DNA from 3 places in the Mesorhizobium sp. 113-3-3 genome. Region 2 is predicted to be linked to each of the others. Evidence: riboswitches for the same ligand, from Rfam matches in the RefSeq annotation. Region 2 holds a riboswitch; each other region holds the start of a gene.
What was found. Region 2 has a riboswitch for cobalamin ahead of JG746_RS17035 (DUF1636 family protein). Riboswitches for the same ligand answer to the same signal wherever they lie in the genome.
Positions count from the first base shown of each region.

Region 1: another riboswitch for cobalamin. It lies ahead of JG746_RS01970 (aromatic ring-hydroxylating oxygenase subunit alpha); the one in region 2 lies ahead of JG746_RS17035 (DUF1636 family protein).
Region 3: another riboswitch for cobalamin. It lies ahead of JG746_RS23565 (DUF1636 family protein); the one in region 2 lies ahead of JG746_RS17035 (DUF1636 family protein).

Region 1 is NZ_AP023243.1:435,179-440,551, forward strand. It holds gene JG746_RS01950 (ABC transporter ATP-binding protein) at 1-1,112, shown strand, start outside; gene JG746_RS01955 (DUF680 domain-containing protein) at 1,199-1,435, opposite strand; gene JG746_RS01960 (DUF680 domain-containing protein) at 1,508-1,714, opposite strand; gene JG746_RS01965 (DUF680 domain-containing protein) at 1,787-1,984, opposite strand; cobalamin riboswitch at 2,480-2,680, shown strand; gene JG746_RS01970 (aromatic ring-hydroxylating oxygenase subunit alpha) at 2,795-4,042, shown strand; gene JG746_RS01975 (hybrid-cluster NAD(P)-dependent oxidoreductase) at 4,063-5,160, shown strand; gene JG746_RS01980 (alpha-ketoglutarate-dependent dioxygenase AlkB family protein) at 5,239-5,373, opposite strand, start outside.
Region 2 is NZ_AP023243.1:3,497,650-3,503,022, forward strand. It holds gene JG746_RS17025 (cobaltochelatase subunit CobN) at 1-1,969, opposite strand, end outside; gene cobW (cobalamin biosynthesis protein CobW) at 1,989-3,026, opposite strand; gene JG746_RS17035 (DUF1636 family protein) at 3,029-3,457, opposite strand; cobalamin riboswitch at 3,498-3,703, opposite strand; gene JG746_RS17040 (winged helix-turn-helix domain-containing protein) at 3,733-4,932, opposite strand; gene JG746_RS17045 (NADH-quinone oxidoreductase subunit A) at 5,266-5,373, shown strand, end outside.
Region 3 is NZ_AP023243.1:4,798,384-4,803,756, forward strand. It holds gene JG746_RS23555 (ABC transporter substrate-binding protein) at 1-643, opposite strand, end outside; gene JG746_RS23560 (ABC transporter ATP-binding protein) at 693-1,481, opposite strand; gene JG746_RS23565 (DUF1636 family protein) at 1,478-1,876, opposite strand; cobalamin riboswitch at 1,968-2,174, opposite strand; gene JG746_RS23570 (winged helix-turn-helix domain-containing tetratricopeptide repeat protein) at 2,339-3,832, opposite strand; gene JG746_RS23575 (AraC family transcriptional regulator) at 3,982-4,815, shown strand; gene JG746_RS23580 (bifunctional helix-turn-helix transcriptional regulator/GNAT family N-acetyltransferase) at 4,822-5,373, opposite strand, start outside.

The DNA.
Region 1 (5,373 bases), 3.1 Mb from region 2:
TGGCCGATGTCAATCTGAGACAAGTGAAGAAGTCCTACGGCAATCTCAACATTCTCCACGGCATCGACCTTGATATCAAATCGGGCGAGTTCATCGTCTTCGTCGGTCCGTCCGGCTGCGGCAAGTCGACCTTGCTGCGCTCTATTGCCGGGCTCGAGGAAATCACGTCGGGCGAGCTCAAGATCGATGGCGACGTGGTCAACGACGTGCCGCCGTCCAAGCGCGGCATCGCCATGGTGTTCCAGTCCTACGCGCTTTATCCGCATATGACGGTCTACGACAACATGGCGTTCTCGATGAAGATCGGAAAGGAAAACAAGGCCGAGATCGACCGCCGCGTGCGCCAGGCCGCGGAAATCCTGCAGCTGACCAAATATCTCGACCGGCTGCCCAAGGCGATGTCGGGCGGCCAGCGCCAGCGTGTCGCCATCGGCCGCGCCATCGTGCGCAATCCGAAAGTGTTCCTGTTCGACGAGCCGCTCTCGAACCTCGACGCCGCGCTGCGCGTCGCGACGCGCATCGAGATCGCCAAGCTCAAGGAATCGATGCCCAACACGACGATGATCTATGTCACCCACGATCAGGTCGAGGCGATGACGCTGGCCGACCGCATCGTGGTGCTGAAGGACGGCCATGTCGAACAGGTCGGCACGCCGATGGACCTTTACAAGAAACCCGGCAATCTGTTCGTCGCCCAGTTCATCGGCTCGCCGGCCATGAACATCCTGCCGGCAACCATCGACAAGACCGGCAACCCGACAGTCGTCAGCCATGTCGGCGGTCGCAAGGCGACGGTGCCGATCACGACGCCCGCCTCGGCCAAGGGCGCGGCGGTCAGTTTCGGCGTGCGGCCGGAAGACCTGATCATCGCCAGCGATACGGAGTATCTGTTCGAGGGAACGGTCGACTATGTCGAGCAGCTTGGCGAGGTCCAGCTGGTCTATGTCGACATCGGCCGCGCCGACCTGCCGCTGGTGACCAAACTGCCGGGCAATGTCGAGGTCAAGCGCGGTTCGACATTGCGGCTGAGCGCCAACGCCGAGGACCTGCATATCTTCGACGCGGACGGACATTCCTTCGCGCTGCAAAAGCCGGAAGCAAAAGCGGCCTGAGGCCGCACGCACTGCCGGGTCAAAGCGACACAAAAAAGAGCGGCGGGCTAGGCTCGCCGCTCTTTCTTGGAAATCAGCTTCGGCTGTTAACGGCCGAAGAGGTTCCGGTCGCTGCCCTGAGGAGCGGACTTCTGCACGTCGCCCGACGAATTGAGCAGCTTGTAGACAGGCGAGCCGTTCTCGCGAATCGAAGCCGTACGCGAGTTGTCGATCGAAGTTACGGCGGGCTGGTTGGCGCCATCGGAGCCATAATTGTCACTGCCCGCGAAAGCACTGCCGGGGATAGCCAGAACGGCGGCGGCAGCAAGGATGATCTTGTTCATTTTAGTCTCCTGAATTTCTTAAGATCGGCCGGAGCAGCGAGCGGAAAGCCCGCCGCTAGCCGCGATCGGTTGTTAGTTGTTGCCGAAAAGGTTGCGGTCGGAGCCCTGCTGAGCAGGAGCCTGGGTGGCCGGAGCCGACTTGCCGACCGAAGCCGTGTAGGAATTGTCGACCGCAGCGGCCGGCTGGTTGGCACCGTTGGAACCGTAGTTGTCGCTGCCGGCGAAGGCGCTGCCGGAAATGGCCAGGACGGCGGCGGCAGCAAGGATGATCTTGTTCATGATAGTCTCCTGAATTTCTTGAGGTCAGCCGTGGCAGCGGGCGAAAAGCCCGCCACCAGCCGCCATCGGTTGTTAGTTGTTGCCGAACAGGTTGTGATCGGCGCCCTGGGCAGGCGTCTGAGCAGCCGGTTCCGACTTCTTGGTCGAAGCGGTGTACGAGCTGTCGACAGCCGTGGCTGCGGCGGCATTCGAACCATAGTGGTCGCTACCAGCGAAGGCGCTGCCGGAAATTGCCAGAAGGGCGGCGGCAGTGAGAACAATCTTTTTCATTTTTAGTACTCCAGTATTTTTTCCGTCCGTCTAGCGGCGTGTCTTGGGATTGAAATCGCGTCGTTCGGACAGCCCCGATGTGGGAAAGCCCTCTCGCCGTTTCCAATCACGAAGTTGTTCCGTGTGGACCAAGGATTCACCACTTGAAATTGCGCCAAGGCGGTCCACGTGAAACATTTTCCTACTTGATATCAGACTGTTAGCTAAAACCAGTGCTGCGATCACCAACTGTATCGGGGGCCCGTCGTTCACACCGTCCTGCACGCACCGTCAACAGAAACGAACCGTTCGGTTCGATTTTAGACTTTGCTAATAGTCACTTTTCGATACCGTTAACCTTTTTTGCGCCGGTTCCGGGTCGATCTTGCCGAACGGCACCGCCGCCACCGGGGGCGATTTTCGTGAGGGCTGTCCGTGCCCTGTTCGTTGCGCATGCGTGTCGCGCCACATGGATGCGATGTCGCTTTCATGCCGATGTCGCAAACGCTGTCGTGATTAGATCATGTCATCTCAGGTGCCGCTTCGTGACGACGGGGCGGAGAATTGGGAAGCCGGTCAAAGTCCGGCGCTGCCCCCGCAACGGTGGTGGAGTTCAAGTCGCAACGGGAGACCACTGGGCGAAAGCCTGGGAAGGTGTCGCGACCGTCCGCAAGGACACTCCAGAGCCCGGAAACCAGCCCGAGATTTTTGAACTCGACTGATCGCGGTGGGCGGTCAAGAGGCGGACGGCGCATGCCCGGCTTTTGCCGTTCTGCGTCTAATCCTTCCTCAATCACCACCAGTTCAGTCCTTGAAGCATGAGGACAGGACATGGATGCGCGCAACGATATGCTGAGGCTCTTGAACGGCCGCAGAGAGGGCTTCTCGCTCGAGCAGCCCTTCTACACCGATCCCGATTTCTTCAAGCTCGACATGGAGCTGATCTGGTATCGCGACTGGCTGTTCATCGGCCATGATTGCGAACTTCCCAAGCCCGGCAGCTTCATCACCGTGCAGATCGGCGACTATCCGGTCGTGCTGGTGCGCGATCAGCAGGGCAAGATCAATGCCTTCCACAATTCCTGCCGCCATCGTGGCAGCCGTGTCTGCAACACCGACAGGGGCATGGCCGCCAAGCTGGTCTGCCCCTATCACCAGTGGACCTATGAGCTGGACGGAAGGCTGCTGTTTGCCCGCCAGATGGCCGACGGTTTCGACAAGAGCCAGTTCGGCCTGAAGCCGGTCGCCTGCGAAAGCGTGGCCGGCTATGTCTTCATCTGCCTGGCCAAGGAGCCGGCCGACTTCGCGCCGATGCGGGCGATGATCGAACCCTATCTCAAGCCGCACCGGCTCGGCGAAGCAAAGATCGCCTTCGAGAGCACGATCGTCGAGAAGGGCAACTGGAAGCTCGTCTGGGAAAACAACCGCGAGTGCTACCATTGCGCCGGCAACCATCCGGAGCTGTGCAAGACCTTCCCGGAAGCCCCGACGGTGACCGGCGTGCAAGGCGCCGACAGCGATCCGGAGATGCTGGCGCACTGGGCCAAATGCGAGGCCGCCGGCCTGCCGAGCAAGTTCCGCATCGACCCGGCCGGGCAATACCGCGCCACCCGCGCGCCGCTGCTGCGCGACGCTGTCAGCTACACGATGAACGGCAAGCGCGCGGTGAAGAAGAACCTGTCTGACACGGTCTCGGCCGATCGCATCGGCACGTTGATGCACTATCACTACCCGACGACCTGGAACCATATCCTCATCGATCATGCCGTCACCTTCCGCGTGCTGCCGATCAGCGCGACGGAAACGGCGGTGACGACGAAGTGGCTGGTCCACAAGGATGCGGTCGAGGGCGTCGACTACGATCTTGCCGAACTCACCCATGTCTGGACCGAGACCAACGACCAGGACCGCCGCATCGTCGAGGAAAACGCCTTCGGCATCCTGTCGCCGGCCTATGAGCCCGGTCCCTACTCGGAGCTGCACGAGGGCGGCGTGATCCAGTTCGTCGACTGGTACGCGCGCTTCATCGGTCCGCGCCTTGCCGATGACGGCCGGCCTGCGCTGCGCAGTGTCGCTTGAGAGGTTGAGGGATGAACGCGATGACTGACCTTGGCCTTTATCGCCATCTTGATCAGATGGCGCCCTGGAACGACAGGCTGCAGGTGCTGGAAGTGATCGGCGTCAGCGACGAGGCGCCTGACGTCAAGACCTTCACCTTCCGCTCCGACAACCAGACCTGGTTCCGCTACAAGCCGGGCCAGTTCGTGACGCTGGAACTGCCGACGCCGGACGGGCCGCTGATGCGCACCTATACGCTGTCGTCCTCGCCGTCGCGGCCGTTCTCGATCGCGGTGACGGTGAAGGCGCAGGCCGGCAGCATCGGCACACGCTGGATGTTCGATCATCTGGTGCCCGGTTCGCACGTCAAGGCCTATGGGCCGAACGGCGACTTTTCGCTGCACAGCCACCCGGCGGCCAAATATCTGTTCATCTCGGCCGGTTCCGGCGTGACACCGATGATGTCGATGCTGCGCTGGCTGAACGATTGCGCGCCGTGGACCGATGTCGGCTTCGTCAACTGCGCGCGACGCCCGGAAGAGATCATCTTCCGCAAGGAGCTCGAACTGCTCGGCGGCCATATGCCGGGCCTGTCGCTCGGCTTCATGATCGAGGAACGGTCGAGCCGCGAGGGCTGGTACGGCCATATGGGCCGCATCGACGCGATCCGGCTGCCGCTGCTGGCGCCCGATTTCCGCGAACGCGAGATCTTCTGCTGCGGTCCGGATCCTTTCATGCGCGCCGTTCGCGGCATGCTGGAAGCCGCCGGCTTCGACATGACGAAATACCATCAGGAGAGCTTTGCCGCACCCGTGATGGAGGAGGTCCCGGCACCGTTCGCGTCGCCCGGCGAAGACGGCGTGGCCGTTCCCGTCGAAGCAACACCGATCCGCTTCGCGCTTTCGGATGTCGATGCCGAGTGCGTCGCCGGGCAGACCGTTCTGCAGACGGCGCGCGCCTCCGGCGTGCGGATACCCGCGGCCTGCGAATTCGGCCTGTGCGGAACCTGCAAGGTGAAGAAAGTCTCGGGCGCCGTCGAAATGAGCCACAATGGCGGCATCCTCGATCACGAGATCGATGACGGCTTCATCCTTGCCTGCTGCTCGAAGCCGCTGTCGGCGCTCGAAATCGAGGCGTAACAGCGGTCGGGAGGACCCTGCATGGCGGCCTTGCCAAGCAGTGGCGGCTGCTTGATAGGAACGTGGGTCAAGGTCGGCTCATAAGCCGTTCTCGTGCGGCTTGGTCACCCGCCGCAGCGTCAGATTGATCCTACCGCCATTCTTGAGCAGCGCCGAGGTCGAGGGATAGATGCGGTCGACACCGTGGAAGGCGAGACGGCCCTCGCCGCCAAG
Region 2 (5,373 bases):
GGGCGTGGACGCCGAGCGATTTGCGCAGCCAGAGACCGAAGGCGATCAGGGCGTGGCGCGGCGGCAGCGTCGGGTCGTGGTAGTCGGCGCGGCGATCCTCGGAGCGGCCGCGATCGGGAGCCAGCGCCACGGTGATGTTGCCGAAGGTCGCGGCGCGGAAGGGGAAGTGCTGTTTGCCTGATGGTGAAGGCTGGCGCGACGCGCCCCCCTCTGTCCTGCCGGACCCGGCCCTTCGCTGTCGCTCCGGGCGTTGGTCGCTCGGAAGGCCAAGCAATTGGCTTTCCGTCCGCTGCGCGGACCACTCCTCACCCCCCTCAAGGGAGGAGATTGCTCCTTCACGCCCGCTTTCACCAATTTCCACGGGTGAAGAGGGAAGGCCGCCGCTGGAACTGCCAATCTCCCCCCTAGTGGGGGAGATGTCCGGCAGGACAGAGGGGGGCGCATTGACGTGAGCTTCGTCATTGGTGTTGCCCCACGCACCCTCGACTGCATCGTATGCGGCCTTGGGCAACTCCGTGGACAAGCGAAGGTAGTCGTCCAGACTCAACCCCCGATCGCCCCGCTCCAGTAAACCCAACAGCTCACGCGCCGTTTGCGGAATCCCCCCAACCACATAACCCTGCTCCTTTAGGTCATGCAGCATGGCCAGCACGCTCGACGGGACATCCAGGCCGACCGCATAGCCAGTCCTGCCCGGCGCGCTCGGGTAGTCCGGGATCAGGATGGCCAGTTTTCGCTCGGTGCGGGGTGTCGCCTGCAGCTTGATGTAGGCCGCCACACGGTCGGCCACCTGCGCCACGCGATCCGGTTCCGGCCGATTGGCGAAGGCGCGGTGGCCAAGTGCGGGATCGACATCGCTTTCGCCCTTGAAGGAAATGGCGCCGGCGAGGATGCGGCCGTCCAGTTCGGGCAGCACGACATGCATGGCGAGGTCGGCGGGTGCCAGGCCGCGCTGGTTGTTCTCCCAGACGTCGCGGCGGGTGGTGGCGACGATGACCTGGAAGACGGGCACGCCGGCGCGGTCGAAAAGGGTTTCCACGCCGGGTTCGGCGCCGGAGGCGAAGGCGGTCGCGGTGATGATGGCGGCGGGTTTGAGCGCGGCGAGGGCCGTTTCGACGAAGGCCAGGGAGGCCGGGTCTTTCAGGCTGGAGACGAAGATGGGAACAGGCGCCATGCCGCGCTGGCGCAGCGCTTCAAAAAGGGCGTCGATGGGCGCGACGTCGGCGGCCAGCAGCATCGAGCGGTAGAAGAGGATCGGCACGACCTTTCCCTCCCCCTCGAGGGGAGGGTGGCCCGCAGGGCCGGGTGGGGTCGGTACGACCGGACGCGACGTTTCTTTGCGTTGGCGCGCTTCGGAGAGGACCCCACCCCCGGCCTGCGGCCGGACCCTCCCCTCGAGGGGGAGGGGGACGACGCCGCGGTTCGGCTCGTAGTAGCCCGCTTTCGGCACGCTGACCGGCTCAGTCACATAAGCATCCTGCCCAGCCAACCCCGCCAGCCGCTGCACCAGTGCGCCCATATTGGCCGGGCCGCCCTCGCGGAAATAGCCGAGCAGCGCGTCCAATTCCTGGCGCGGCAGCGTCGAGGCTTCGATCAGCCTGAGATCCTCGTCGTGGCTTTCGCCGGGAAGCAGCGCCAGTTTTATGCCGCGCTCGCGTGCGGTCGAGGCCAACTGGTCACAGCCATAGCGCCACCAGTCGTAGCCGCCGAGGATGCGCACCAGTATGATCTTGGCGTGGCGCGCGACACTGTCGATCCAGAGATCGACGGACATCGGATGGCGAAGGTCGCGCAGTGCCGCCAGCCGCATCGAGGGCAGGCGGCCGGCATCCGCCTTCCACGCGGTAGCAAGTCCGGCGAGATCGCTGTCGGTGAAGGACAGGGCCACGATATCCGCTGGCGTCTGCCGCAGATCGACCGGCTCGGCGAGATCGTCGAGCGAGGCGGAGGTCGTGGTGAGGATATGCATCGCGGCCCGTGTCTGAAAATCAGCCGGCGAGTATACGCTCGATTGCCGGGCGGTTCAGCCCCTTGAGGCCGATGACGACGAGGCGCGAGCGGCGGTCGTCCTCGGCGGTCCAGGCGCGGTCATAGTAATGATTGACGCGCGGGCCGACGGCCTGCAGCAGGAGCCGCATCGGCTTGCCGCCGACTTCGACGAAGCCTTTCACGCGCAGCACGTTTTCCTGTTCGGCCGCGGTGGCGACGCGCTTGGCCAGTTCGTCCGGATTGGCGATCGACGGGATGTCGACGATGAAGGTGTCGAAATCGTCATGCTCGTGGTCGAAGGCGCCGTCATGGTGGGATTTGCGGTTCTCGATGTCGTCCTCGACGGCGAGACCGAGCCCGAGCAGCACCGAGGGATCGACCTTGCCGTGCGAGGTCGGCACGATCTTCACGGCGCGGGCGGAGTGTTCGCCAATGATGGCGTTGGCGCGGGCCGAACCGGCGGCGTCCATCAGGTCACTCTTCGACAGGATGATCAGGTCGGCGCAGGCGATCTGGTCCTCGAACAATTCCTCGACCGGGTCGTCATGGTCGAGGGAGTCGTCAGCAGTCCTCTGCGCCTGCAGGGCGTCCATGTCGTTGGCGACGCGGCCTTCGGCAAGTGCGGGGCCGTCGACCACGGCGATGACGCCATCGACGGTGACGCGGCTCTTCACCGTCGGCCACTGGAACGCCTGGACCAGCGGCTTGGGCAGAGCGAGGCCGGAGGTTTCGATCAGGATGTGGTCGACCTTGGGGTTGAGCGACAGGATCTGGTCGAGCGCCGGTACGAAATCGTCGGCCACGGTGCAGCAGATGCAGCCATTGGCCAGTTCGACGATGTTTTCCTCCGGACAGGTGTCGATGCCGCACCCCTTCAAAATCTCGCCGTCGATGCCGATGTCGCCGAACTCGTTGACGATGATGGCAATGCGCTTGCCGCCGGCGTTTTCCAGGAGATGGCGGACCAGCGTCGTCTTGCCGGCGCCGAGGAAGCCGGTGACGACGGTACAGGGGACGCGGGATACGGAAGCGCTCATGATCAATCCTTCAACAGGCCGAGGGGAGGAATACGGGCAACGAGGCCGCGCTTGAGGGAATCGGGCCGGCCACGCCAGGGGATGAGGCCGTCCGTCGAGATGGCGAAGAGCTTCGCGCCGGTGACGAGGTCGGCGCCGCTGGCCACGGTCAGGTCGCCGAAGACATAGCTCCAGCAGCCGTCGCGCAGGATGGCGGCGCTCAGCCGGCGCTTGCAATTGCCGAGGCATTCGACCGTGCGGATGCGGATGTTTTCATCCGATGCGGCGCGTCGCGTGTCGTCAGCCAACAGTTCGCCGGCGCGGGGGTGGGCGTCGGAGCCGGTCTCGTCGCGACAGGACGCGCAGACGATGACGGTGACGCCGGCCAAGGCTTCGCTGTCGGCGGATGAGATATCCGCTGTGCCAGCCGAAAAACTGCCGTTCTGGTCCAAAAAACCGGGCTCCTTGCCCGGAAACCCGCCGGGCGATCGGATTCTTTTGTCGCAGACGGCAGGTCTCCTGGCTCGCGGGTCATCGCCTTGGGTGCCGCCTTCCCGGGAAACTCCCAGTGGCTTTCGGCCTTGGCTCATCGCTTACAGTTGCGGGGACAGCCGCGGATTTGAGATTTTTCACCCCGCACCGCATTCCCTCTTAGCCCCTGCCGTTGCGGGCAGGGGACCGTCTGGACCGGATTTAGGCTTTTGCGGGTAGCGGTGTCAACGCGGGCTTACGACACCGTCATGTCGGCCAGCGCCGGACCCAGATCGCCGGCGGACGTCACGTCCATGCGTTCAAGGCCGAGCCAGCCCTGCATCTGTTTCAATTCCTCGAACAGTTGCGCGGCGGTTTCGGGCGGCGCGCCGGGCTCGGCGTAGGCGGCGTGGACGCGCAGCACGCTGGCCGGCCGGTCCGCCTTGAGGTCGACGCGGGCGACGATCCGGTCGCCGAGCAGGAAGGGGAGGACGTAGTAGCCGTATTGGCGCTTTTCGACCGGCGTGTAGATCTCGATGCGGTAGTGGAAATCGAACAGCCGCTCCGAGCGCGAGCGCTCGAAGACGACCGGATCGAATGGCGCGAGCAAAGCGCGCGCCTCGATTTTCCGGGGCAGGCGGGCATCCTTGTGAAGGTAAGCCGGCTTGTCCCAACCCTCGACTCGCACCTGCAGCAGTTCTCCAGTCTCGACCAGTTCCTCCAGCCGGCCCTTCATGTCGGCCGGCGACAGCCGAAAGTAGTCGCGCAAATCGCCTGATGTCGCGATGCCATGGGCGCGGGCGGAAATGCGCAGCAATTCGCGGTGCGCGTCCTCCGGGGTGGGCACCGGCAGGTCGAGGATCGCCTGCGGCAGCACGCGCTCGGGCAGGTCGTAGAAGCGCTCGAAGCCGCGGCGGTGCGCCGTCGTGATACGCCCGGCCCAGAACAGCCACTCGAAGGCATGCTTGGCATGGCTCCAGCCCCACCAGCCGCCGGAGCCTTTCTGGCCTTCCAGTGCCGAAGCGGCGATCGGACCGCGCTCGGCGACCGCGCGGTAGATCTCTTCTATATAGGCGGCGTGCTCGCGGCCCCATTTGGCCAGGCCCAGATACATCTCGTCGCCCCGTTCGGCGCGCTGCATGCGCCAGCGCATCAGCGGATAGGTCTCGACCGGCAGGAAGGAGGCCTCGTGCGCCCAGTATTCGAAGACCGTGCGCTTGCGCGTCACGGCGGCATTGTCGAGCAGAGCGAGCGGGTAGGGGCCAAGCCGCGAATAGAGCGGCATGTAGTGCGCGCGCACCACCGCGCTGACGGAATCGATCTGCAGCAGGCCGGTGCGAGAGAGCACGCGGGCGAAGTGGCGGCGGTCGGGCGTTCCGCCGGGACGAGGGTCGAGAAACCCTTGAGCGGCCAGCGCGATGCGGCGGGCCATGGGAAGCGAGATCTTTTCCTTCATGCAGGCATCACTCTGAGGGGGCTTGGCTGTGCGTCTGACCGGTGATTCCGGCCCATGCTAGCAGGGTTTTGGCGGCAATCCTGTCAGGAGAGAAAAGTGGAGTAAAAAACGAAGGAAATCAAACAGGAGCGGATCGGACCAGTTTCTTCGGATATGCCGTCCAGGTCGGTGTTTTGAACAAGGTTTGACTTGCTTCGCTGGAAGTGCTGCGCTAACCCTCGCCGCGTTGCAGCATAGGCCCCTTAAAACGGTTCAGCGGTTAATCTGTCACGCTTCCGCATTAAGGTCCGGTGCTGTAATCAAAGTGGATTGGCGCCAACGGAAAGCCGCTGCATGAACGCACTCCTCAGTTCATACCTGCCCATCGTCCTGTTCATCGGCGTGGCGCTGGTCGTCGGCCTGGCGCTGCTGGCCGCACCGTTCCTGGTGGCCTACCGCAAT
Region 3 (5,373 bases), 1.3 Mb from region 2:
TGGGGATGGCGAATTTTCCGGCGGTGAACGGCTTGTCCTCACCGGAGTCGTAGAGGAACACACGCGTCCCCTTGGCGTTGCCTACCTTGGCGGTGATATCGGCCAGTTGCGCCTTCCAGCCGGAGACGAGCTTTTCCGCGTCCGCCTCCTTGCCAAAGATCTTGCCGAGCTTTTCCACGTCGCCATACAGAAGATCCATCGAGGCGGCGGGGCGGTTCTTGTCGAGATGGACGCAGCTTTCGCTCAGCACCAACGTCTTGATGCCGTGCGGGGCGAGCGTGTCGGGCGTCACGTCGCCGCCGGGCTTCATGCCATAGTACCAGCCGGCGAAGAGGAAATCGGGCTCGACGGCGACGAGATTCTCGATCGTCGGGTATTTGGGCGCGAGTTCCGGGATGGCGCCTTGCTCGACCTTGAATTCGGGACCGACCTTGTACCATCCGGTGATGCCGGTCAGGCCGACGATCGACGGCTGCAGCTTCAGCGCGAAGGCCATCTCGGCCATGTTGAGATCATGGATGACGGCGCGCTTGGGCGGCGCGTCGAAGGTCAGCGGCTTGCCGCAGCTGTCGACGGTGACCGGGAAGGCGAAGGCCGTCGAGGCCAGCAGCGAGAAGACGAGCGACAGTGCAAGACGTTTCACGGATTTTGCTCCTAGGTTGAACTGTGTCGGAAGAAGGGATGGGTTTCGATCAGGAAGGCGGCGCGGCGCGGTTCGGAACATCGAAGACCGTCAGTTCGCGGTCCTCGGTTGGATGGCGCAGGCGAAATACGTCGACACCGAAAATCTCGCGGATCAGTTTCTGGGTCAGCGCCTCGCGGGGTGCTGCCAGCGCATGCAGCCGCGCTTCGTGCATCACCGCGACCCGGGTAGCGAAGGGCGTCACCAGAGCCAGATCGTGCAGCACCGCGATCACCGTCATGCCGAAGCCGGCGACGAGTTCGAGCAGCTCGCCACGGGCGCGCGGATCGAGATGGTTGGTCGGCTCGTCGAGGAACAACACTTTCGGTTGCTGCGCGATGGCGCGCGCCAGCTGGGCGCGCTGGCGTTCGCCGCCCGACAGCGAGCCGATCGTGCGGCCAAGCAGCGGCAACAGGCCGGTCCGGCGCAGCGCGTCGACGACGATGTCGCGCTCCTCGCTCCTGCGTCTGCGGCCCGCATGCGGGACGCGGCCGAGTTCGACATAGTCGATCACCGCCAGCCGCGGGTCCGGCTGGTCGGTCTGGCCGACGACGGCGATGTGCAGCGCGCGCTCGGCGGTCGAGATCCTGTCCATCCGGCACCCGCCAAGCTTCACCTCGCCCGAACTTGGCCTGAGTATGCCCGACAGCATGCGCAGCAGCGTGGTCTTGCCGGCGCCATTGGGGCCGATGATGGCAAGGCGATCGCCCGCAGCGATAGACAGGCTGACGGCGTGGACCAGATCGCGGCCATTCGCCATGGCGCAGAGGTCGCGGGCTTCGAGAAGCGGAATCGTCATCGGTTGTTGCCCGCGCACTTGCCCGGTCCGGGGATGCGGGCCAGCGTCTTGCCGGCCAGTCGCGGCGGCCGTTGTCCGGAATTGCACCAGCCGTCGGCGAGCGAGGCGTAAAGCCTGGCAAATCGCACGAGATCGCCGGCATCGGCCTCGGCGTCGATGGAGCCGAAGAGATAGGAAGCCTTGCCTGGAGCCTGGAAGGCCACCGTGAGCGGCCGCGCGCAGCCCGCCATGCATTCGACGCCTTCGACCGTGAAGCTATGCGCCACGGCGGGCTCATGGTGGGCCGTGAGCCGGGACCGCAAATCGGCACACAGGCCTTCGCCCGACCTGATCCCGGTCGGGATGTCGCGGCAAAGCGTGCACACGATGATGCGATGATCGATGGCGCCGTCCAACGTTCCGTCACTTTCCAAAACTGGCGACGGAAGGATGTTGGCGAGCCGGCCGACAAGACCGACGTCCACGTCTCCTCCCGGCACACCCCGTCCGGTCAACTCAGTGATGGCAGGTCTCCTGGCTCGCGGGTCTCAGCGCAATCCTGCCTTCCCAGCCTTGCCGGCCAGTGGCATGTCGGATCTTGCTCACCGCTTACAGTTGCGGGGGCAGCCACGGCATCAACCTTTTGCGGGTCTCACCGTGTTCCCTTTTCACCCCTCGCCTTTCGACTCGGGGACCATCACCACGCCATCGTAGATTCCCGCCGATCGCGCCGCAACGGTTTTTGGTCCGATCTCGAATGCGCCGGCAAAATCATCTAATTTGTTATAACGTTACATACACAGTCAGGCAACGATGTCAATCAGGGCCGCTACATAGAAGCGCTTTGGATCTTTGTTTTCGATGCTTAGCGACATGCACTAGCCAAGGGCGAGTCTGACGCCTTCGGCGAGATGCTCCGCATCGGCCTTGTTCTCGAACGGAACGCCGCGCAGCGCATAGTCGATCGGTAAAAACGGATCGCCCTCCTCGATGAGGACGATCTGCCGCCGCGCCTTCTCCATGTCGCCCATCTGCGCATAGCAGGCCGCCAGCCTTGTGCGGATCCAGGGCGCCGGGCGCGTCGCCAGCTCCAGCGCTTCCGCCGCCTGCCGGTATTCCCCCATCATATAGAGCGCGAGTGCCCGGTCGAACTGGTACCAGTGCGGGTGCAAGGGATCGATGCGGATGCCGCGCGCCAGCCAGTCGAGCGCCTCGAGCGGCCGGCCGCGCATGGTCAGCAGCATGCCCATCTGCCCGATGCTGTCGGCATCGTAGGGGTTGAGCTGCAGCGCGATGCGCAAATGATGTTCCGCCGCTTCGTGGTCGCGCATATAGAGGCGGATCAGCGACTGCACGCGGTGACCGGTCGGCTGGTCCGGCGACAGAGCGAGGCCCTTGTCGGCAAGGTCGCGCGCATTTTCCAGCACCGCATCTCTGGCACGTCCGAACTCTCCGTCCAAAGCCCGCACCAGGGCAAGATAGGTATAGGCCAGGCCGTAGTTCGGGTCCTTGGCGATGGCCGCCTCGAACAGGATTTCCGCGCTGCGCTGGTCGGTCTGTGCGGGATCGCGCAACATCGCAAAGCCACGCAGCAGAAGCTCGTAGGCGGCAAGGCTGGTTATCGGCTTGCGTGAGGCCTGTTCCAGCCCGGCATTGGCGACCCTCGTGACCAACCGGCTGACGATCTGCTCGACGATCTGACGCTCGATCGCGAACAGGCCATCGCCCTGCGACTGGTAGCGGTCGCCCCAGAGCTGGCTGGCGGTGGCGATGTCGATGAGGCTGACGGCCACGACGACATGCTCGCCCTGCCGGCGCAGCGAGCCCTCAACCAGATAGTCGGCACCGATACGGGCACGGATCTGCGGCCACTCGGCGCGGCCATAGGAGCCGAAAGAAAAACTTGAGTTGCGCGCCAGCACGGTGACCGTGCCGAAGCGAGCGACGCCGTTGATGAGATCCTCGGCGAAACCGTCGACCATGGCCTCGTCGACCGGGTCCCCGCTCTCGTTGCGGAAGCGCACCACCGCCACGATCGGCTGGGCGCCGATCTTCGGCGCGGCTTCCATCCCGGCCGCCAGCATATAGCCGCGCTTGGAGACCGTGCGCACCATCTCTCCGCCCAGCACCTTGCGGATTTCGCGCACCGACTGCGTCAGCGAATCCTCGGTGACATAGACGCCCGGCCAGACGGCATCCATCAGCTCCGACTTCGGCACGACCCGGCCCATGTTGCGGGCAAGGTGCGAGAGCAGCGCATAGGCCTTGGGGCGCAGGAACAGCGGCTCGTTGACGTCACGCAGCGTGCCCATGGCAAGGTCGAGTGTGAACCCGCCAAACCGGAACACCTGGTCGGCAACCGCGGCAGTCATCGGGACACCCCTTCCCCGGGCATGGGATCATGCCGCATCAATTCCCACGTCGACGCGGCACGGACACATGCATTATTGCCCAATGCGCAATTTCGATCAAACTGGCCGTCGACACGGTCAGTAATGTCGGCGCGCCAATGCGAGGAACCATGAACCCGACCGAGAAAGCGCTGTGGTTTGTCGAAAGCCATCTGCCGGAGGCGATCTCGCTGGACGACGTCGCGGCAAGCAGCGGCGTGTCGCGCTTTCATGTGACGCGCGCCTTCGGCGCCGCCACCGGCCGCTCCGTCATGGGCTATATGCGCGCGCGGCGCTTGAGCGAGGCGGCGCGCAGGCTGGCCGAAGGGGCGCCCGACATCCTCTCGGTTGCGCTCGAGGCCGGCTACAACTCGCATGAGGCCTTCACCCGGGCTTTCCGCGACCAGTTCGGCACCACGCCGGAGCTGGTGCGCGCGCAAGGCTCGACCAACACGCTCGACCTCGTGGAGCCTATCCTGATGGACCAGTCCTTTCTCACCAACCTCGAGCCGCCGCGCTTCGAGACCAGCCGGCCGTTCCTGATCGCGGGGCTGGGCGAACGCTACAGTTGCGAAACCAGCGCCGCCATTCCGATGCAGTGGCAGCGCTTTGGCCCGTATATCGGCAACATTCCGGGCGAGACCGGCGACGTCGCCTATGGCGTCTGCGTCAACGGCGACGATGCCGGGAATTTCGACTACATCGCCGGCGTCGAGGTCTCGGACTTTTCCGACCTTCCCCGAGAGTTCAGCCGCGTTCGGGTACCCGCGCAGAAATATGCGGTGTTTTCGCATCGCGAGCACATCTCGACCATCCGCCGCACGGTCAACACGATCTGGAACAAATGGCTGCCGGCCTCAGGGCACGAAATAGCGGACGCGCCGGAATTCGAACGCTACGGCCCGGAGTTCGATCCGCGCAGCGGCAATGGCGGGCTGGAGATCTGGATACCGGTCAAGGGTTAATCGGCACTACAATTTCAAATCCCAGGTCTGACCGACCAGATCCTTGCCGAAGGAATGGTGGCGCTCTTCATCGATCAGCCTGAAGCCGGCCGCCTGGTAGATGCGACGGGCCGAGCCCAGTATGTCGTTGGTCCAAAGCGTCAGCGTCTTGTAACCCTTGGCTCGCGCGAAGGCGATGCATTCGTCGACAAGGCGCGCGCCGATGCCAAGGCCGCGGGCCGAAGGCTCGACATAAAGCAACCTGAGCTTCGCCACCTCGGGCGACTTGCGCACGACGAAGACCGAGCCGACGACCTCGCCATCGCGCTCGGCGATCCAGCTGCACTCCCATTTCGGGTCGAAGGATTTAACGAACTCGCTGAGGATTTCGGCGACCAGTGCCTCGTAGGTTTCGTCCCAGCCATAATCCTGCGCGTAGAGCATCCCCTGTCGGCGGGTGATCCAGCCGATGTCGCCGATCTGCAGCGGCCGCAGCAGATAAGGGACTTGCGGCTCGGCGCTTTCGTCGAGCAGTGCCTGGACCGTGCGCATGGACTTCACGAGCCGGTCCTGCTCGGA